4 regions of the Aeromicrobium sp. WCS2018Hpa-31 genome follow, and region 4 is predicted to be linked to each of the others. Evidence: predicted binding sites of a transcription regulator. Region 4 holds the regulator's gene; each other region holds the start of a gene.
What was found. The regulator LexA, encoded in region 4, represses DNA repair genes until DNA is damaged. The targets are predictions, from matches to a motif close to TCGAACANNTGTTCGA.
Positions count from the first base shown of each region.

Region 1: a site for LexA is predicted at 2,976-2,991, ahead of RQG84_RS09210 (DUF222 domain-containing protein). Genes of this name have one in related genera too.
Region 2: a site for LexA is predicted at 3,048-3,063, ahead of RQG84_RS16365 (DUF222 domain-containing protein). Genes of this name have one in related genera too.
Region 3: a site for LexA is predicted at 3,222-3,237, ahead of RQG84_RS04365 (DUF222 domain-containing protein). Genes of this name have one in related genera too.

Region 1 is NZ_JAVTJF010000006.1:104,501-109,547, forward strand. Features, by position in the region: gene RQG84_RS09195 (hypothetical protein) at 1-89, opposite strand, end outside; gene RQG84_RS09200 (sigma factor) at 200-1,045, shown strand; gene RQG84_RS09205 (CocE/NonD family hydrolase) at 1,133-2,872, shown strand; gene RQG84_RS09210 (DUF222 domain-containing protein) at 3,004-4,182, shown strand; gene RQG84_RS09215 (DUF2200 domain-containing protein) at 4,197-4,544, opposite strand; gene RQG84_RS09220 (acyl-CoA desaturase) at 4,634-5,047, opposite strand, start outside.
Region 2 is NZ_JAVTJF010000013.1:52,832-57,878, reverse strand. Features, by position in the region: gene RQG84_RS16375 (hypothetical protein) at 1-75, shown strand, start outside; gene RQG84_RS16370 (nucleotide sugar dehydrogenase) at 268-1,434, shown strand; gene RQG84_RS16365 (DUF222 domain-containing protein) at 1,660-2,997, opposite strand; gene RQG84_RS16360 (metalloregulator ArsR/SmtB family transcription factor) at 3,146-3,442, opposite strand; gene RQG84_RS16355 (phosphoenolpyruvate carboxykinase (GTP)) at 3,447-5,047, opposite strand, start outside.
Region 3 is NZ_JAVTJF010000003.1:94,673-99,719, reverse strand. Features, by position in the region: gene RQG84_RS04380 (hypothetical protein) at 1-372, opposite strand, end outside; gene RQG84_RS04375 (DedA family protein) at 448-1,122, shown strand; gene RQG84_RS04370 (ABC transporter substrate-binding protein) at 1,137-2,024, shown strand; gene RQG84_RS04365 (DUF222 domain-containing protein) at 2,031-3,209, opposite strand; gene RQG84_RS04360 (NAD-dependent succinate-semialdehyde dehydrogenase) at 3,344-4,798, shown strand; gene RQG84_RS04355 (hypothetical protein) at 4,832-5,047, shown strand, end outside.
Region 4 is NZ_JAVTJF010000010.1:100,831-105,877, forward strand. Features, by position in the region: gene RQG84_RS14095 (hypothetical protein) at 1-1,435, opposite strand, end outside; gene lexA (transcriptional repressor LexA) at 1,742-2,518, opposite strand; gene RQG84_RS14105 (LysM domain-containing protein) at 2,898-3,287, shown strand; gene RQG84_RS14110 (glutamine amidotransferase-related protein) at 3,313-4,059, shown strand; gene RQG84_RS14115 (VOC family protein) at 4,090-4,503, opposite strand; gene nrdR (transcriptional regulator NrdR) at 4,895-5,047, shown strand, end outside.

The sequences.
Region 1 (5,047 bases), on a different contig from region 4:
TCCTGAGCGACGATCACCTCGTCGGCGGTCTCACCGGAGTGCACGAGGTCGCACGGTCCGCCGAGGTCCTGGCACGTCATGCTCTTCATGGGTCCATCCTTTCGCAGCACCTCCCGCCCGGGAAGTGGCTCGTCGTGTCACACGCGCGGTCCGGCGTGCGTCATGGTGGTGACGATCCGGACGACGAAAGTGTGACGACGTGCCCTCCGACGACATCCTCACCGCTGCCTTCGAGGCCGAACGCCCGCGGCTGCAGCGGCTCGCCGCGCGCATCCTCTCCGACCACGACGCCGCGCAGGACGTGGTCCAGCACGCGTGGCTGCGTCTGCACGGCACGGAGGAGTCGATCGACAACCTGCCGGGCTGGCTGACCACCGTCACGTCACGACTCTGCCTCGACCGGCTCCGAGCACGCACGCCGATCCCCGTCGAGGACGTCGGCCCGGGTGGCACGGTGGCCGACCCGGTCGACGAGGTGGTGCTCGCCGACACCGTCGGGGTCGCGCTGCAGGTGGTGCTCGACCGGCTCACCCCGGCCGAACGGGTCTCGTTCGTGCTGCACGACAGCTTCGCCTTCGACTTCGCGACGATCGCCGCCATGCTCGGCACGACCCCGGCCGCGGCGCGCAAGCTCGCCTCGCGAGCACGGGCGAAGGTGAGCGCGCCCGTGCCGGAGGATCGGCTCGCCTCCTGGGAGGTGGTCGACGCGTTCATGGCGGCGGCGAAGGAGGGAGACCTCGAGCGGCTGCTCGAGCTGCTCGCCCCGGGCGTGGTCGTGGAGGGCGACGCCGCGGCCGTGGCCCTGGGGACGCCCAGTCGGCTCGACGGTGCCGGCGACGTCGCGGGCTTCTTCCGGGGTGGGGCGCACGCCGCCTTCCCGGTCTTCGTCGGAGACCGTCCCGGCGCTGCATGGATCCATCGCGGCGAGGCGAAGGTCGCCTTCGACTTCACGATCGCGGACGGTCGGGTCCACGGCATCGTGTTCCGTGCGAAGGCCGAGGTCCTGGCCACCGTGCGACGTCGCGCGGCAGGGGACCTGGTCTGAGCGAAGGTCTTGGCAGGACCACGGAGAAGTGGTACACACGTACTAGTCCCTTACTGGTACGGACGCACCAGTTATCCGGAGGTCTCCATGGTCACTCGTTCCCGGTCGCTGCTCGTCGCCGCCTCCACCGTGCTCGTGCTGGGAGCGCTCGGCTCACCAGCGCACGCCGCGGACGGGGAGCGCGAGACCACGAAGGTGCGCGTGAGCACGAGCACCGGGGCCTCGCTCGCAGCGGCGGTCAGCGGCGCGGCGCCCCTGCAGGCGCGACCGACCGTCGTCGAGTTCACGCCCTACGGCGAGCGCGGGGCCAGCTTCACCGTGGGGGAGGAGTACAACTTCCTCACCGTCCAGATCCGCGGCACGGGTGACAGTGATGGTGAGTTCGACGTCCTCGGGCCGAAGACGCAGCGCGACGTGCGCGACACCCTCGCGTGGGCGTGCTCCCAGCCCTGGAGCGACGGCCGTCTCGCCGTGGTCGGGTTCTCGGCCAGCGCGATCACCTACTTCAACTCCCAGCACCAGGAGCTGCCGTGCGTGAAGGCCGCCGTCATGCGGTCGGGCACGTTCGAGCTGTACCGCGACCTGCTGGTCCCCGGCGGCGTCCCCAACTCGGTCCCAGGGCTCGCCGTGCTCTCGGCCATCGGCGGCCTCGCGCTCGTGCAGGCCGACCAGCGTCTCTCCCGCGACCCGCTGTCCGGCACCGAGACCGTGCTCGGGCTGCTCGGCTCCGGGCTCAGTGCGGGACTGCTCAACCCCACGCTGAACACCTACTGGAAGGAGCGCGGGTTCCGCGGCGACGCGAACGAGGTGCCCACGCTCCTCATCGACGGCGTCTTCGACGTCGAGCCGCGCGGCGACTACCAGGCGTTCCAGCAGCTGCAGGCGCAGGGCACACCGGCGCAGCTGCTCGTGGTCGGTGCCCATGACGGCGCCCCACGCGGGACCGACCACGGTGCCGCGCAGATCGACAAGTGGCTCGACCGCTGGGTGCTCGGCGTCCAGAACGGCGTGGAGGACGAGCCGGCGGTGCAGATGCTCGTGGCCGACGGCGGTCGTGAGCAGTTCCTGGACGGACAGTTCCTGCGCTACGACGGGTCGTCGTGGCCGCTGCCCGGAACGTCGTGGACGCCACTGTCCCTGTCCGCGAAGCGGGCCGGGACGAGCGCCTCGCCGAAGGACGGCAGCCTGACGATCGAGCCGGACGCGACGACGAGTCGGCAGTCGTACGCCGCCTTCACGTCGCTCCCGACGCAGGTCGATCCGCACACCATCTCCACGCTGGGCTCACCGCTCAACCAGCTCACCACGTGGATCCCGTTCCTGACCGACATGAAGCTGACGAACCTGACCGGGCTCACCTACACGTCGGCCCCGCTGAAGCAGTCGGTGACCGCCATCGGTCCGGGCACGCTCGACGTCCGACTCTCCACCACCGGCGTCTCCACGCCGATCTGGGCCGTGGTCTCCGACGTCTGGCCCGACGGCACGACCCACCCCATGACCGTCGGACGGCTCAACTCGGCGTTCCCGGGCGTCGTCGAGGAGAAGTCGCTCTACTCCGACGGGAACCTGGTGCAGCCCTACGGCGACTACAGCAACCCGAGGCTCGCGCTCCCCGGCGTCGCTCGCGACTACCACGTGGAGCTGTGGCCGATCGCCAACCGCTTCAAGGCAGGGCACCGCATCCAGGTCTCCCTCGTGGGGCAGTCGGCGCTGTCGCTCCCGTCGGTCCCCGCCCTCAACACCGTCACGATCGGCAAGGGGTCGGGATCTCGACTCATGCTCCCGACCGTGCCGGAGTCGGACCTGGCGGCCGCCCTGCGGTAGCGGCGGTAGCGACGGTTCGGCGATCGGCACGCGGTGGCGGGATCACACAGAAACGAAGAATCCTGGAACTGCAGTAGTTTTCGGGACTTTCGACCCTGTGGTATCGCTCATGTGTTCGTTACTATGACCTCATGATCACGCAGCACGTCGCCGAGCAGCTCACCATCGCTGCGCGTGCGTTGCGTGAGTACCCCACGACCACCGGTGCGCTGCGGCTTCTGCAGGTGGTGCAGAACGCGATCGATGCGGCGAAGGTCGAGCTGGTCGCCGAGATGGCCGAGCACGGCGACCACGAGGCCGAGGGCTGCTCGAGCGTGAAGAACTGGCTGCGCGACCAGCTGCACCTCGACACCAAGGACGCATCCCAGCTCACTCGCTCCGCGCGGACGCTGAACGACATGCCCGAGCTCGCCGACCTCGCCACTGCGGGGGCCGTCTCGCTGGACCACGTTGACGCGTTCACCTACGCCGCCCGCCACATCGACCCTGCCGTCGTGGAGGTCTCGATGGACTGGATGCTGGACCTCGCGGCGAAGGCCGAGCCCAAGAAGATGCGCCAGGCGGTCAAGAAGCTCCGCGACGCTGCCCACCCCGACGACCTCGACGAGGCCTGGATCAAGGGCATGGCCAAGCACGACATCAAGATCTCCGCCGTCGGCGAGGGATTTCATGTCACCGGGTTCCTGCCGTTCGACACCGGCACCAAGCTCAAGACCGTCCTGCAGTCGCTCTCCGCACCCTCCTGCGCCGAGGACGACCGACCCGTCAACGAACGCCGCGTCACCGCACTCGACCAGCTCCTCACGTCGGTCCTCGAGACAGGGCTGCCCCAGGACAAGGGCGTCCGCCCCCACGTCTCCATGACGCTCGACCTGGCTGACCTGGCCGACGACGTCGACACCACCACCGCTGACCTCGCCGGGTTCGGGACCATCGGACCGGCCCAGCTCCAGCAGATGCTCTGCGACAGCGCGCTCACCCCGATCCTGACCGCCGGCAAGCACTCCGTGCTCGATGTCGGCCGCACCGCACGGCTCGCCACCCCCGCCCAACGCAAGGCCGTCGTGGCCCGCCAAGGCGGACGCTGCGGCGGGCTCGGATGCTGGGGACCCATCGTGCACGTGCATCACGTCGAGTACTGGTCCCACGGCGGCACCACCGACCTGGCCAACCTCATCGGACTCTGCCCCAAGTGCCATGCCCTCGTGCACCAGGGCTACTTCACCATCGACCCCACCACCCACGAGATCGGCCGGACCCTCCGCACCCACCGCACCGGCAGGCACATCCGCATCGCCCGAGCCGGCTGAGGGACGGCGGCAGGTCAGGGTGTGCGCAGCACCTTCTCCATCGGGCGGCCCTTCGCCAGCTCGTCCACGAGCTTGTCGAGGTAGCGCACCCGCAGCATGAGCGGGTCCTCGATCTCGGCAATCTTCACACCGCAGATCGAGCCCGTGATCAGCGAGGCGTTCGGGTGCAGCGACGCTGCCGCGAAGAAGTCCTCGAAGGTCGTCCCGGCCTCGAGGTGCCGATCGATCGCGTCGTCGTCGAACCCGGTGAGCCACGTGACGACCTCGTGTAGCTCGGCCACGGTGCGGCCCTTCTTCTCCACCTTCGTCACGTAGTGCGGGTACACCGACGCGAACGGCATCGACGCGATCTTGTGTGCCATGCCCGCAGGGTAGACCGCGGTGGGGACGGGCGGGCCGACCCGACGACGCCGCCGCCCACGTGGGGCGACGGCGTCGTGTCGGGGAACGGTCAGGCGGCCGCGGGCACGTCCACACGCTCGGGCTCGGTCGCCTTCGGCTTGCGGTCCGGCAGGGCGAAGTGGCAGATCTTCTTCGCGACGCTGAACAGCTGCTTGTGCAGCGGCCCGGTGTTGTACTCGATGCCGTAGCGCTCGCAGATCTCCTGGACCTCGACCGAGATGGCGCGGTAGCGGCGCGCCGGGATGTCGGGGAAGAGGTGGTGCTCGATCTGGTGCGACAGGTTGCCCGACAGCATGTGGAGCAGGTCGCCGCCGCTGATGTTGGCCGAGCCGAGCAGCTGACGGTAGTACCAGTGCCCGCGCGACTCGTCCTCGCACTCCTCCTCGGTGAAGGTGGCGACGCCGGCCGGGAAGTGACCGCAGAAGATGATGTTGAAGGCCCACACGTTGCGGATGAGGTTGGC
Region 2 (5,047 bases), on a different contig from region 4:
CACGTGCGCCTCGTCCAGGACCGGCTGAGCCGCTACGCGCAACGCACCGACTTGCTGCTGCCCGACGAGGGCTGACCGACACGGCGCGGAGGTGATGTCCCCCGCCGCCTCCTCCAGGGGTGAATAGAAGCGGCGGGGGCAGGGAGACCATACCGAAGGTCACCGCCGGTCCCAGGAAGCGACTCGGTCCCGTCGACGTGTCGTGTCGCGGATGGTGGCGCGACCGACGGACACGTCGCGGACACCTGGGCCCTCTACGCTTCCCTTATGAAGATCGCAGTGGTCGGCACGGGGTACGTGGGACTCTCGAACGCCGTCATCCTGGCGCAGCGTCACGAGGTGGTGGCGGTCGACGTCGACGCTGCGAAGGTCGCACAGATCAACGCCCGCACCTCGCCCATCGACGACGTGGAGCTGCAGCAGTATCTGGCGGAGAAGCCGCTGGACCTCACGGCCACCACGGACGCCGACGCGGCCTACGCAGGCGCGGACTTCGTGGTGGTGGCCACGCCCACCGACTACGACCCGCGGACCAACTTCTTCGACACCAGCTCGGTGGAGAGCGTCATCGCGGCGGCGGGCTCTGCGAACCCCGCGGCGGCTGTCGTCATCAAGTCGACGGTGCCGGTGGGGTTCACGACACGCATCCGGGACGAGCACCCGGGCAGGACCATCATCTTCTCGCCGGAGTTCCTGCGGGAGGGTCGCGCGCTCCACGACAACCTGCACCCGTCGCGGATCGTCGTGGGCTCGGAGACGGCCGAGGGCAAGGCCTTCGCCGAGCTGCTCCGCGAGGGTGCCCTCGACGACGACGTGCCGGTGCTGCTGACCGGCTCCACGGAGGCCGAGGCGATCAAGCTGTTCGCCAACACCTACCTGGCGCTGCGGGTGGCGTACTTCAACGAGCTGGACACGTACGCCGCGCTCACCGGGTTGGACACCCGACAGATCATCGAGGGCGTGGGTCTCGATCCGCGCATCGGCAGCCACTACAACAACCCGTCGTTCGGATACGGCGGCTACTGCCTGCCGAAGGACACCCGGCAGCTGCGGGCCAACTACGAGTCGGTGCCGCAGAACCTGATCGGCGCGATCGTGGACGCCAACACGACCCGCAAGGACTTCGTGGCCGAGGACATCCTGCGCCGCGGACCGCGGACGGTGGGCATCTTCCGGCTGGTCATGAAGGCCGGCTCGGACAACTTCCGCGCCTCCAGCATCCAAGGCGTGATGAAGCGCCTGAAGGCCAAGGGCACCGAGGTGATCGTCTTCGAGCCCCTGCTCCCCGACGAGCCCTTCTTCGGCTCCGAGGTCCTGCGCGACCTTGACGAGTTCAAGCGCCGCAGCGACGTGATCGTGGTGAACCGCCGTACCGACGAGCTCGCCGACGTGGCCGACAAGGTCTACACCCGCGACCTCTTCGGCAACGACTGACCCCCTTCCCGCGCCCCACTCGGTGGTCGAGTGCGGGTCACGCCCGGCGGTCCAGCACTCGGTGGTCGAGCGCGGGTCACGCCCGGCGGTCCAGCCTTCGGTGGTCGAGTGCCTCCACGAGCGCCAGCGAGGGGAGGTGTATCGAGACCACCCTGAGCGGTTCAGCGTTGGTCGGGCAGCACGACTGCCCCGACCGATGGGTCGGGGTGTCGTGGTGGTCGAGTGTCAGGGTCGCCAACGTTGGTTGCGTTGCCAGGTGTCGGAGCCGGGGAGCTTCCACTCGACGTGGCCGTCGTCGGGGTGGATCCGTCCGATCCAGCCTTGGTCGTGGGCGCGGTGGTGGTGGAACGGGCACAGGAGTGCGCCGTCGCGGATGTCGGTGGTCTTGGAGATGGCGTAGGGGTTGAGGTGGTGGGCCTCGGTCCACCTGGCGTCTCGGTCGCAGTTGTCGGGTGCGGTGCAGCCGCGGTCGCGCTTCTCCATCGCCCGGCGGGATGCCTGGTTGAAGTACCGGTTCGCACTCCCGAGGTCGAGGGGGAGCGGCTTCCCGTTCAACACCATGGGCACGATCTGCGCGGAGCAGGCGAGCCGTCGTGCTTCTCCGGCGCTGATGCGGGTGCCGTCCGACAGCCCGGCGGCCTTGATGCCGCCCATGAGGGTGTCGAGATCGAGGTTCACAGTCACGACAGCGGAGACGCCGCCGTTGGACGGGAGCTGGTCGGCGGGCAGGTGCTCGACCAGGGTGGCGAACGCGTGTCCGAGGCGCTGGGGGTAGGACTGCCCGAACCCCACCTCGTCGTGCTCGCCGGTCGCAGCGTTCACGGTCCCGACCTTCTGGTGCGGGGCCGCGAGGGCATCCAGCGCGGTCTTGAGCATCGCGCCCTGTGCTTCGGGGAGGGTGAACCGGCCGGTGACCGTGCCGTCGTTGTTGTCCCACATGGAGAACGACGTCTTCGCCCGCGCGGCCTCTTCCTTCTTCCGGAGGATCTCGTCCTCGTCGGCGTCGACATCGTCGGTCGTCTTACGGTAGGTCTCGGTGATCCGGGCGGCCCTGCGGCGAAGGTCCTTCAGAGTCAGCCGCTGCGCGTCCTTCAGCAAGGTCTCTTCGCATTGATCACGCTGTTCTGCGGTCACGTCGTCGGGAAGCTTGGCCAACGCGCGGGAGATCAGGTCGGCCTGCTTGGTGCTGATCACTCCGGCGGCGAGCGCGTTCTCGGTGAGGGTGGTCTGCTCCTCGATCCGCTGCGCCGTGTTCACCAGGGCATCGGCCCCGCCGCGGTCCCCACCGAAGTCGAACGAGATCGTCGCGCCGGTCGAGGTGCCCGCCCCGGGGCGTGGTCCGTCGCCGTTCGCCGCGGCCTTGCGGGCCTTCTCCAGCACACGCGCCGCGGCCATCTTGTGGGCCGACAGGCGTGCTTCGGCACGGCCGATCTCGGCGAGGAGTCGTCGGACCTCGGTGGGGTCGAGACCGTCCCACGCGCTGGTGGGGACCGTGTCGAGCAGGGCGTGGAGTCCGTGCACGCACGACGGCACCGGGTGGGTGTCGAGTGCGGCGACGCTCATGCTTCCTCCTGCTGATCTACTCCCATCGTAGAGGCAGAATCAGGTAGGAAGCAAGCACCTGTTCGAATACGTGACCAAGGTACCAGCCCTCCACAGACCTTCGGCCCCACTCGAGACGAGAGGGGCCGAAGGACAGGACGAGCAGGGGTCAGTCGAGCGCACCCAGCAGCGCTCGACCGGCGTGCAGCAGGTCCGCCACCCGGTCAGTCGCCAGTGCGTACTCGACGGTGCCGCCCTGCCGGGTGGAGGTCACGAGCCCGACGCGACGCAGCACTGCCAGCTGCTGCGACAGCGACGACGACTCGACGTCAATGTCGGCGAGCAGCTCGCGCACGGCCATGGGCCTGGCCTCCAGCAGCTCGAGCACCCGGATGCGGACCGGGTGCCCGAGCGTGCGGAAGAGCTCGGCCTTGCTGTGGTGCAGTGGTGCGCTGGTGTCGCCCACCAGCTCAGGCGTCGTCGGCTGCAGCGGCCTCGAGTGCGGCAGCGACGCGGCGGTGCGCCTCCCAGATCTCCTCGGGCAGGTCGCGGAACTGCTCCAGGTGCACCTGGCGGTGCCCGATCTCCTCGCGCCAGCGCGTGACGTCGATCGTGAGGATCGTGTCGAGGTCGGCGAGCGCCTGGTCGTCCAGGCCCTCGAGCAGCAGCTCGTCGCGGGTCGGGATGACGCCGACGGGCGTGCGCTGACCCTCGACCTCGCCGTTCATGTACTGCATGAGCCACACGAGGGGGCGCAGGTTCTCGCGGTAGCCCGGCCACAGGAAGCGCCCGTCGTCGCCGCGCTGGAACCAGTTGACGTGCGCGAACACGGGCTTCTTCGTGGTGCGGCTGAAGACCTCGAGCCAGTGCGCGGCGTAGTCGCCCTCGCCGTAGGACATGAACGGACGCATCGACATCGGGTCGTAGCGCAGCACGCCCTCGAGGCCGTCGGCCGCGGCCGTGGCCTCGGCACCGAGCGTCAGACCGTCGTAGACACCCTCGGCGACGTCGTCGATGGCGCGGATGAGCGGCTCACGGTCACGGGTGCGGCCACCGAAGATGACGCCGTGGATCTCGACGCCCTTCGGGTCCTCGAAGTCCGCGGCCACGTTGGGCACGTTCTCCAGCGTGGTGGTGAAGCGGCTGTTGGGGTGGGCCCAGGGGGCGTCGACCTCGTCGCCCGTGCGGTCGGCGATCACGTCGCCCTTCCAGTCCTCCCAGCCGTCGAGATCGGTGGGCTTGTCGCCCTTGCCCTCCCACCAGACCTCCTGGGTCTTGGTGTTGTAGGCGACGTTCGTGAAGATGGCGCCGGTGCCCTCGACGATGGAGTCGACGGCGCCGGGGTTGGTCTTGGAGTTGGTGTCCTTCGCGACGCCGAACACACCGTTCTCGGGGTTCATGCCGTAGAGCTTGCCGTCGTCGCCGACCCACAACCACGCGATGTCGTCGCCGTAGAACTCGACGTAGTAGCGGTCGCCGAGGGCGTCGGGCGCGAGCGTCATGGCCAGGTTCGTCTTGCCCGACGCGGACGGGAAGCCGCCACAGATGTGGTACTTCTTGCCGGTCTCCTTGTCGACGATGCCGAGCAGCATGAACTGCTCCACGAGGAAGCCGTTCTTCCAGCCGTCGTAGGAGCCCTGGCGCAGGCCGTGGGCGATCTTGCCGAGCAGCGCGTTTCCGCCGTAGGACGAGCCGAAGTGCAGGATGGTGCGCTCGTCGGCGACGGTGACGAAGTAGCGCTTGTCGTCGGGGGTGCCCTGGCCGAGGTTCTCGAGGTCGCCGGTCACGTGGACGGCGCGCACGAAGGAGTCACCGAGGTCGTTCACGTACTCCGAGCCGACCCGGGCCATGCGGATCATCTGCATGACGACGTTGCGGTTGTCGGTGAGCTCGACGCCGGCGGCGTACTCCGACAGGGGCGAGCCCTTCGGTGCCATGAGGTAGGGGATGACGTACATGGTCTTGCCCTCGGACGCGCCGGTCATGAGGCCGACCAGCTTGTCCTTCATCTCCGAGGACGGACGCCAGTTGTTGTAGATGCCCTTGTCGTTCTCGTCGCTGGTGGCGACGA
Region 3 (5,047 bases), on a different contig from region 4:
CCCGGCGACGTCGGGAGCCGTGCCGATGCCGAGCACGGTGCGTGCGCCCAGGCGCTCGATCTCGGCCGGCACGGCGGGTCCGGGCAGCAGCATCGGCACGCCCAGACGCCGCGCGGCCCGTTCGGCGAGCTGCTGGACCTCCGGGTCCGGTGACGAGAGGACCACCACCTCGGACCTGTCGAACAGGCGGCGACTCACCCCCAGGGCTGCGCTGGCCGGGGTCGCGACGTCGATGACGTCGACGCCCTTCGCAGGCGAGCGCGTGACCACCGGCCCGTCCTCGGCGCCGGCGGACCGTCCACCGGTGCAGCCACCGGCCACGAGAGCCACCACGACGAGGGCAGCCGTCAGGGTCGCGCCCACAGATCGCATGCTCCGACCGTAACGACGCCGTCGGCGCAGGAAGGTGACCGGGGCGGGTGGGCCGACGCAGGTACCCTCGGCACCGTGATCAGCGCCCTGTCGACCGCACTCGTGCAGTCCGCCACCTCCACGGGTCCCGACAGCGGCCTCGCCGGCTGGACCGTCGACCTGATGGACCGGCTCGGGCTGGTGGGTGCGGCCATCGCCGTGGGGGCCGACAACCTGTTCCCGCCGATCCCGAGCGAGATCATCCTGCCCCTGGCCGGCTTCGCCGCCGCGCAGGGGACGTTCTCGCTGGCCGGCGCGTTGTTCGCGACGACCGCGGGGTCGGTCATCGGTGCCGCGATCCTCTACTGGTTGGGTCGCGGCTACGGACGCGACCGCACCGTGTGGGTGTTCGAGAAGGTCCCGCTGCTCAAGGTCAGCGACCTCGAGCGCACCGAGGCCTGGTTCGCGAAGCACGGGACGAAGGCGATCTTCTTCGGTCGCATGGTCCCGATCTTCCGCAGCCTGATCTCGTTGCCCGCGGGTGTGGAGAAGATGCCGTTCGGGCTGTTCCTCCTGCTCACGACGGCCGGCAGCCTGATCTGGAACAGCATCTTCGTCATCGCCGGCTACCGGCTGGGCGAGAACTGGGAGCAGGTCGAGCCGTACGCCGACACGTTCCAGAAGGTCGTCATCCTCGGCGTGCTGCTCGTCATCGCGGTCTTCGTCGTGGTGCGGGTCCGTCAGCTGCCGCGCTTCCACCGGGAGCGCTGACCTTGGGCGACGTCGTGGCCGTCTCGCGGATCGCCTCTCTGCTGCCGTCGGCCACCGAGATCGTCTACGCCCTCGGCCTCGACGACCGGCTCGCGGCCGTGACCTTCGAGTGCGACGAGCCGGCCCGGGCGCGGCTGGACCACCGGGTGGTGGTGACCGGCGCCGACACGAGCGGCTGGACGCCCGGTGAGATCGACGCGTACGTCCGGGAACGTCGAGCCGCCGGTGTGGACCTGTACACCCTCGACGAGGGAGCCCTGGCCGACGTCGAGCCCGACCTGGTGCTCACCCAGGACCTGTGCCGCGTGTGCGCGCTGCCGACCGATCGGGTCGACGAGGCGCTGGCGCACCTGGGCTGCAGTGCCGACGTGCTGACGCTCGACCCGCACACCCTCGAGGACGTGCTGGCCTCGGTGGAGCGGGTGGCCGAGGCGGCGGGTGTGCCCGGTCGTGGCCGCGACGTCGTGGCCGGACTGCGTGAACGACTCGCCGCGGTCGCCGCCGCGGCGCAGGGCCGTCCCCGGCCCAGGGTGGCCGTGGTCGAGTGGGTGGACCCTCTGTTCACGGGTGGCCACTGGATCCCCGACCAGGTGGCGGCCGCCGGCGGCGAGCCGGTGGGCATGCACCCGGGGACCCCGTCCGGCCCGTCGGCGTGGGACGGCCTGCGTGCGGAGCGGCCCGACGTCGTCCTCGTGGCGCCGTGCGGCTACGGGCTCGACGGCGCGGCCGAGCAGGCCGCGCTGGTGGTGCGGGAGCTGCCCGACGCCCAGGTCTGGGCGATCGACGGGAACGCCGTGGTGGTGCGACCGGGTCCTCGGCTGGTCGACGGGGTCGAGGCGATGGCTTCGGTGCTTCACCCCGATCTCTTCGGCACGTCGGTTCACGTGCGCCGCGTGCAGTAGCCGATCTCAGCCGGCTCGGGCGATGCGGATGTGCCTGCCGGTGCGGTGGGTGCGCAGGGTGCGGCCGATCTCGTGGGTGGTGGGATCGATCGTGAAGTAGCCCTGGTGGACCAACGCGTGGCAGCGCGGACAGAGCCCGATCAAGTTCTTCAGGTCGGTGGTGCCGCCGCGGGACCAGTACTGGACGTGATGGATGTGGACGATGGGTCCCCAGCACCCGAGCCCGCCGCATCGTCCCCCTTGCCGGGCGACGACGGCCTTGCGCTGGGCGGGGGTGGCCAGGCGTGCGGTGCGGCCGACATCCAGCACGGAGTGCTTGCCGGCGGTCAGGATCGGGGTGAGCGCGGAGTCGCAGAGCATCTGCTGGAGCTGGGCCGGTCCGATGGTCCCGAAGCCGGCGAGGTCAGCGGTGGTGGTGTCGACGTCGTCGGCCAGGTCAGCCAGGTCGAGCGTCATGGAGACGTGGGGTCGGACGCCCTTGTCCTGCGGAAGCCCGGACTCGAGGATGCTGCTGAGCATCTGGTCGAGTGCGGTGACGCGGCGCTCGGCGACGGGTCGGTCGTCCTCCGCGCAGGTGGGTGCGGAGAGCGACTGCAGGACGGTCTTGAGCTTGGTGCCGGTGTCGAACGGCAGGAACCCGGTGATATGAAAACCCTCGCCGACCGGTGAGATCTTGATGTCGTGCTTGGCCATGCCCTTGATCCAGGCCTCGTCGAGGTCGTCGGGGTGGGTGGCGTCGCGCAGCTTCTTCACGGCTCTGCGGATCTGGGCGGGCTCGGCTCGTTCGGCCAGGTGGAGCAGGGCGTCCATGCAGGTCTCGACAGCGGCCGAGTCGATGTGGCGGGCGGCGTAGGTGAACGCGTCGACGTGGTCCAGCGAGACCGCCCCGGCGGTGGCGAGATCGGCGAGCTCGGGCATGTCCTTCAGCGTCCGGGCCGACCTGGTGAGCTGGGCGGCGTCCTTGGCGTCGAGGTGCAGCTGGTCGCGCAGCCAGTTCTTCACGCTCGAGCAGCCCTCGGCCTCGTGGACGCCGTGCTCGGCCATCTCGGCGACCAGGTCGACCTTCGCCGCATCGACCGCGTTCTGCACCACCTGCAGCAGACGCAGCGCATCGGTGGACGTGGGGTACGTGCGCAGCACCTCAGCCGCAGCGGTGAGCTGCTCGGCGACGTGCTGCGTGATCATGAGGTCATGGTAACGAACACATGAGCGATATCACAGGGTCGAAGGTCCCGAAAACTACTGCGATTCCAGGATTCTTCCTTTCTGTGTGATCCCGCCACCGCGTGCCGATCGCCGGACCGTCGTAGCCTCGACCCATGACCTCCTCAGCCCTCCCCGACGTCCCCACCCAGCTGTTCATCGGCGGTTCCTGGCGCGACGCGAGCGGCGGCTCGACGTTCGCGGTGGAGAACCCCGCCGACACCTCCACGTTGGTGCAGGTCGCGGACGCCACGGTCGACGACGGCAAGGCCGCGATCGACGCCGCCGTGGCCGCGCAGGCGGGCTGGGCGAAGGTGCCGCCGCGCGACCGTGGCGAGATCCTGCGCTCCGCCTTCGAGACGGTCACGGCTCGCGCCGACGAGCTGGCCACGATCATGACCCTCGAGATGGGCAAGCCGCTCAGCGAGAGCAAGGCCGAGATCACGTACGGCGCTGAGTTCCTGCGCTGGTTCTCCGAGGAGGCGGTGCGCATCTCCGGCCGCTACTCGGTGGCCCCCAACGGCGCCACGCGTCTGCTCACGCTGAAGCAGCCGGTGGGCCCGTGCCTGATGATCACGCCCTGGAACTTCCCGCTCGCGATGGGCACCCGCAAGATCGCTCCGGCCATCGCCGCCGGCTGCACGATGGTGGTCAAGCCCGCGGGCCTCACGCCGCTCACCATGCTGTGGCTCGCCAAGGTGCTCCAGGAGGCGGGCGTGCCCGAGGGCGTGCTCAACGTCGTCACCACGAAGAGCACGGGCGAGGTGATGGAGCCGATCATCCGCGACCCGCGTCTGCGCAAGCTCACCTTCACCGGCTCCACCGAGGTCGGTCGCTCCCTCGTCGAGCAGAGCGCCGAGGGTCTGCTCCGCGTCTCGATGGAGCTCGGCGGCAACGCTCCGTTCCTGGTGTTCGGCGACGCCGACGTCGACGCGGCCGTCGAGGGCGCGATGCTCGCCAAGATGCGCAACATCGGCGAGGCGTGCACCGCCGCCAACCGGTTCATCGTCCACGCCGACGTCGCCGAGGAGTTCTCCACCAAGCTCGCGGACAAGATGGCCGCGCTCAAGGTCGGCGACGGCCTCGAGGACGACGTCAAGGTCGGCCCCCTCGTCGAGGAGAAGCAGCGCGACAAGGTGGCCGAGCTCGTCGACGACGCCGTCGAGAAGGGCGCCACCGTGCTCACCGGAGGCCAGGTGCCCGACGGTCAGGGGTGGTTCTACCCGCCGACGGTCCTCACCGACGTCCCGCTCACGGCGAAGGTCACCACCGAGGAGATCTTCGGCCCGGTCGCCCCGATCTTCACCTTCACCGACGAGGACGAGGCGCTGCGCCTCGCGAACGACACCGAGTACGGGCTCGTCGCCTACGCCTTCACCACCGACTACGCCCGCGCGGTCCGCGTGTACGAGGGACTCGAGACGGGCATGGTCGGCATCAACCAGGGCATCGTCTCCAACCCCGCCGCCCCGTTCGGCGGCGTGAAGGCCTCCGGCTTCGGCCGCGAGGGCGGCGCCGAGGGCATCGAGGAGTACCTCGAGACGAAGTACGTGGGTCTCGGCGGCCTCTGAGCCACGTCGTCGCCATCGTAGGATTCACCGACGGTGCGACGAGGTCTCGGGGGAACGATGACGAAGGTCATGGGCTGGATTGTCACGGCGGCGTGCATCGCCGGCCTCGTCGCCGGCTGTGGTCCGTCCCCATCGGCCGAGTCGGACGGGCCGTCCTCGACGCCGCCGTCGACCCCCTCGGCCCTCGATCCGTGCAACCTGTTGTCGACCGACGCGTGGTCGGCGCTCGGCGGCGAGCCGCTCGACTAC
Region 4 (5,047 bases):
GCTCCAGCACTCCGGTCACGGGCGCCGGCAGCGTGGCGACGGCTCCGATGAGGTCGTCCCACCACCGTGTCCAGTCGGCGGGGCCGAGGTTGAGCAGCTCGTCGCGAGCGAGCACGTCGAGGTGCTTGGCCATTTCGGGGACCAGCACGGTGCGCCCCTCGAGCTTGGTGGTCGCCCCTGGCAGCTTCCTCAGTGCGTCGCGGAGGTTGCGCTGGATGTGGAACAGGCTCGGGACCAGTCCGACGACCCCTGCGCCGTACTGCTTCGTCACCGCGTTGCTGATGGCTTCGGCGTTGTCGGCGACGATGAAGTCCGGGCGTTCGCCGAGCTCGTCCAGCACCAGCCGCCACGCCTGTTCGTTCGCGCGCGGGTAGGCGCGCGCCAGCCGGAGCCGGTACTCCCGACGCGGGTAGCTCATCGGGTCCTCGGCCGGGTGCCAGCGGACCTCGACGACCACCAGCAAGCTCCACTGGTTCCGCTCAAGGCGCCGCTGCTGGCCGCGCCGGCGACGGCCGGACAAAATGACCGGCTGCTCGTCGAGCAGCCAGGTGATGGGGGTGGCGAGCGCGGCGTTCGGTGCAGCGGCGAGCTGCTGGTCGTTCGCGGCGCGCTGCTGCCGGTCGCGGTCGCGCATCTGCTGCTCGACGGGGCGCCACAGCAGCGGTGCGTACTGCTCCACCAGGTCGGCGGCGAGGTGCCAGGCGGACTTGCCCTGCGCGGCGGTGTACGACTGCGCGGCCCCGGTCGCCTGCCCGTCGAGCAGCGCGCCGCCGCCATGGTGCTCGAGCAGGTGGCGGCTGGCTCGGTCGCGGTACTCGCGCATCATCAGCGACACCGCCGCGTAGCTGGCGCCCATCGAGAGCTCGTTCAGCGCCCGGGCGTACAACGCGAGCGTCCACGGGGTGTGCCGGGCGCCGGTGAGCGCGCCGCGGTGCGGGGAGAGCAGTTCGTCGCAAGTCGTGCAGCTCTCGACACCGACCTCGACGGCCTCCCGTGCCAGTGGCGGGGTGAAGGTGTGTGGCGCCGTGCCGTCGGCGGGGACACAGCGGTAGCGCTGCCGCTTCGTGGCGCCGCGGCCGTACACGCCCTGCCGGGTCACCTTCGAGACCGCGTGCTCGGGGCACCCCGGCGGGCGGTCGAGCGAGGTGAGCTGGGTGCCGGCCGCCGAGGCGAGCACCTGGAAGAAGTGCGAGCTGCCGTCGGGCCGGGTGCACCGGAACCGCCGCCAGGTGCCCGCCTTCGTCGTGCGCGTGCCTCGTCCCTGGACCCGGGCGTCGGCGTGCCACGGGTCAGGGCACCGCTGCCTCGGTGAGCGTCCAGCCTCGACCGCTCCGGCGGCCGGGGTGGTGAAGAAGTGCCGCTTTCCGGTCTCGGGCAGGCACTCGAACCGCTGCCGCGTGCCGGCCGCGGAGGCCCTGAGCCCACGGCGGCGCACCCGGCTCCCCGCGTGTGACGGGTCCGGGCACTGCGGTGCTGCTGCGTCGGTCAGTTGTCCTCCTGGCGGGACGTCTCCGCCAGACAGCGTGCCGGCGCCGGTCCTACCGGCAGTGCCGTCCTCGAGGTCGCGGGCGGCAACCACCAGCGACCCCCTCCGAACGCGAACCGGCCCTCCCGGGCCCTGACCGAAGGGTCAAGGCTACCGGGAGGGCCGGACAAGGCGCGCCCAAAACCACACTAAAAGCCGAACAGGCCCGGGTGGGAGGGGGCCCTTCGCGTCGTGCGAGTGAGCGGTCGACGGGAGTCAGAGTCGGCGCAGCACCGTGGTGACCTTGCCCAGGATCGTGGCGTGGTTGCCGTCGATGGGGGAGTAGTCGTCGTTGTGCGGCAGCAGCCAGATCTGGCCGTCCTTGCGCTGGAACGTCTTGACCGTGGCCTCGCCGTCGAGCATGGCGGCGACGATCTCGCCGTTCTCGGCGACCGGCTGCTGGCGGACGACCACGTAGTCGCCGTCGCAGATCGCCGCGTCGACCATGGAGTCGCCGCGCACCTCGAGCAGGAACAGCGTGCCGTCGCCGACCAGGGAGCGGGGGAGCGGGAAGATCTCCTCGACCTGCTCCTCGGCCAGGATCGGACCGCCCGCGGCGATGCGACCGAGCATGGGCACGTACGTGGCCTCGGGGCGCTGGTCGCCGAAGCCGGTCTCGTCGACCTCGGAGTCGTCGGCCGAGCTGAGCGTGCGCCGCGCCTTGACCACCTCGGGCAGGAAGATCTCGATCGCGCGCGGGCGATTCGGGTCGCGCTTGACGTAGCCGAGACGCTCGAGGACCCGCAACTGGTGGGCGACCGAGGAGGTGCTGGCCAGGCCGACGGCGCCACCGATCTCGCGCATGCTGGGCGGGTAGCCGCGCTGCTCGATCTGGTCGCGCATGAAGTGCAGGATCTTCTGCTGCCGGCCGGTGAGGCCGGTCATCTCGTCGACGGGACCGTCGGGCAGCTCACGCACGGAGTTGCGTGAACCCTTCGGGCGGCCCCGACGCGGCGCGTCGGCGGAGGGGTCGAGGGTGCTGTCGTCGCTCATGGTCCCCACGCTAGACCTCTGCGGGGACGTTTACAAACACATGTTCGACAGCGTGTCGCGCGTTCGAATGCCGTGCTCGACGGCCCCGCAACCGTCCTGAGACGGCGGCCACGCGCGTGCGACGCGTCACAGTCGAACACCGTGTCGAAGATTCTTTCACTGGAATTGCAGGCGAGTGGCGGTCCTGTTCGGATTCCTGTTCGAAAGGGGGCTGCTTTTGTCGGCGCCTTCCCCTACTGTCGTACACGTGTTCGATCGAACATCTGTTCGTCGGATCCGCGGAGCACCACCGCCCCCGGAGCATCGACGTTCGAATGACATCGACAGGTGCTCGATCGACACACCAAGACTCCTTCCTCTCCCTTCCCCGGAGGTCACCATGAGCACCATCACCGTCTACGAGACCAGCCGCTTCGCCCCGTCGTTCTCCCGTGGGATCGCCTCGGCTCCGCGCAGCACCACCGAGCCGGCCGCGGTCCGGCTGACCCGTCGGGGCCGCCTCGTGCTCCTGCTCGCCGTCATCGCGGCGCTGGCGGTCACGGTCGTCGCTCTCGGCTCGTCCACCGTCGCCACCTCCGACGCCGGTGCGGTCCCGGCCACCACGGTCGTCACCGTGCAGGAGGGGCAGACGCTCTGGCAGATCGCCGCCGACGCCAACCCCGAGGGCGACGTGCGCGACACGGTCGACGACATCATGCGCATGAACTCGCTGCCCAGCGCCGGTGCGCTGCAGCTCGGCTCCGACCTCGCGGTGCCCGTCTACGAGTGACGGGCCCGTCCGGCACCATGGGGGCATGAACGACGCCCCTACCCCGGCGGACCCGACCTCGTCGGGCCGCCCTCTGCAGGTGCACGTGCTGGCCGACGACACCGACCGCTCCGGCGGCTACGTCACGGAGCGGCTGCGGGAGCACGGCGCCGAGCTGACCTGGATCGACCGCGACACGATCGACTCCCCGTGGTCGGCGACCGGCGTAGACCTGGTCCTGAGCCTCGGCTCGGAGCGCTCGGCGCACGAGCCCCGCTGGGCCCACGTCGTGGAAGCGGAGTCCGACGTCGTGCGGGTGGCGCTCGGCTCCGGCGTCCCCGTGATGGCCATCTGCTACGGCGCCCAGCTCGTGGCCCGTGCCCTCGGCGGCACGTCGTACCGCGGCGACGGTGCCGAGATCGGGTGGCGCCGCGTCGACACGCTCGACGACGTCCTCTGCCCGGAGGGGCCGTGGGGCCAGTTCCACCAGGACGTGCTGAGCCCGCCGCCCACGGCGCGGGTGATCGGCAGCTCCTGGTTCGGCCCGCAGTGCTTCGTCGACGAAGCCTTCGGTGCCCGCGTGATCGCCTGGCAGTTCCATCCCGAGGTGACGCCGGAGACGTTCAGCCGCTGGGTCGACGAGAGCGCCGACCTGGTGCGGGTGAGCGGCTCCGAACCCGGTGAGCTGAAGCGTCAGGCGCTCGCGAACGCGACGCGCAGCCGTCTCGCCGCGTTCGCGCTCGTCGACGCCGCCCTCGAGCACCTGGGCGTGGCGGTGCCGCGCCCGATCTGAGGGGCGCAGCGTGGTGGGCTTGGCGCAGGCCTACTGGCTCGCGGCGAGGTTGACCAGCCAGGCCACGCCGAAGCGGTCGTTCAGCAGGCCGAACTCGTCGCCCCACGGTGCACGCTCGAGCGGTGCCACGATCTCGGCGCCCTCGCTGAGTCCGGCCCAGTAGTTGCGGATGCGGGGATCGTCGCCGTTGAGGGTGACGTTGATGGCCGTGCCCATTGACGGCTGGTCACCGCCCGGGGGAGTGTCGGAGGCCATCAGGTCGAAGCCGGCGTCGGTGACGAGGTGGCCGTGCATCATCCGGTCGGCCACGGCGGGGTCGTCGCTCATGCCGGCCTCGCCGAAGGTCATCGCCTCGATCGTCCCGCCGAAGACGGACTGGTAGAACTCGAGCGCCTCGCGGGACTCGTCGCGGAAGTTCAGGTAGGGGTTCAGTCGCATGGTCATGCGGTCATCGTCCTCCCTATTGTTCCTGAGAGGAAGAGGCTTCGGTGAGAGCCCCTCGGGACCGGGTACGTCGTGGTCGAGGAGGGGGTGGTTCCACCTCGGTGGCGCCGGGACACGCCGTGACACCTGAGGCTCGTGTGACTCGAGAGGCCGCTGACCTGCGCAAACATCGAGCTCTCAGATTTGTCTGCGCAACTCGTCAGACTTGCTTGCATGACCTGGTGTGCAGGCGTACGGTAGCCACTACATCTAGTGATTACACCGATGTAGTTCTCCACATCTAGTCCCACAGGGACGGGGGACTTACCCACAGGAATCCCGGGCCATCCACCTCTTCATCCCCAGGTTGTCCCCAGATCCCGCGAAGAAATCAGCCCGAGAGGAGAGCACCGTGCACTGTCCGTTCTGCAAGAACCCCGACACCCGCGTGCTCGACTCCCGGGTGGCTGAGGAGGGCGGCGCCATCCGGCGTCGTCGGGTCTGCGGAGCGTGCGAGAAGCGCTTCACGACCATCGAGCAGATGCAGCTGACGGTCCTCAAGCGG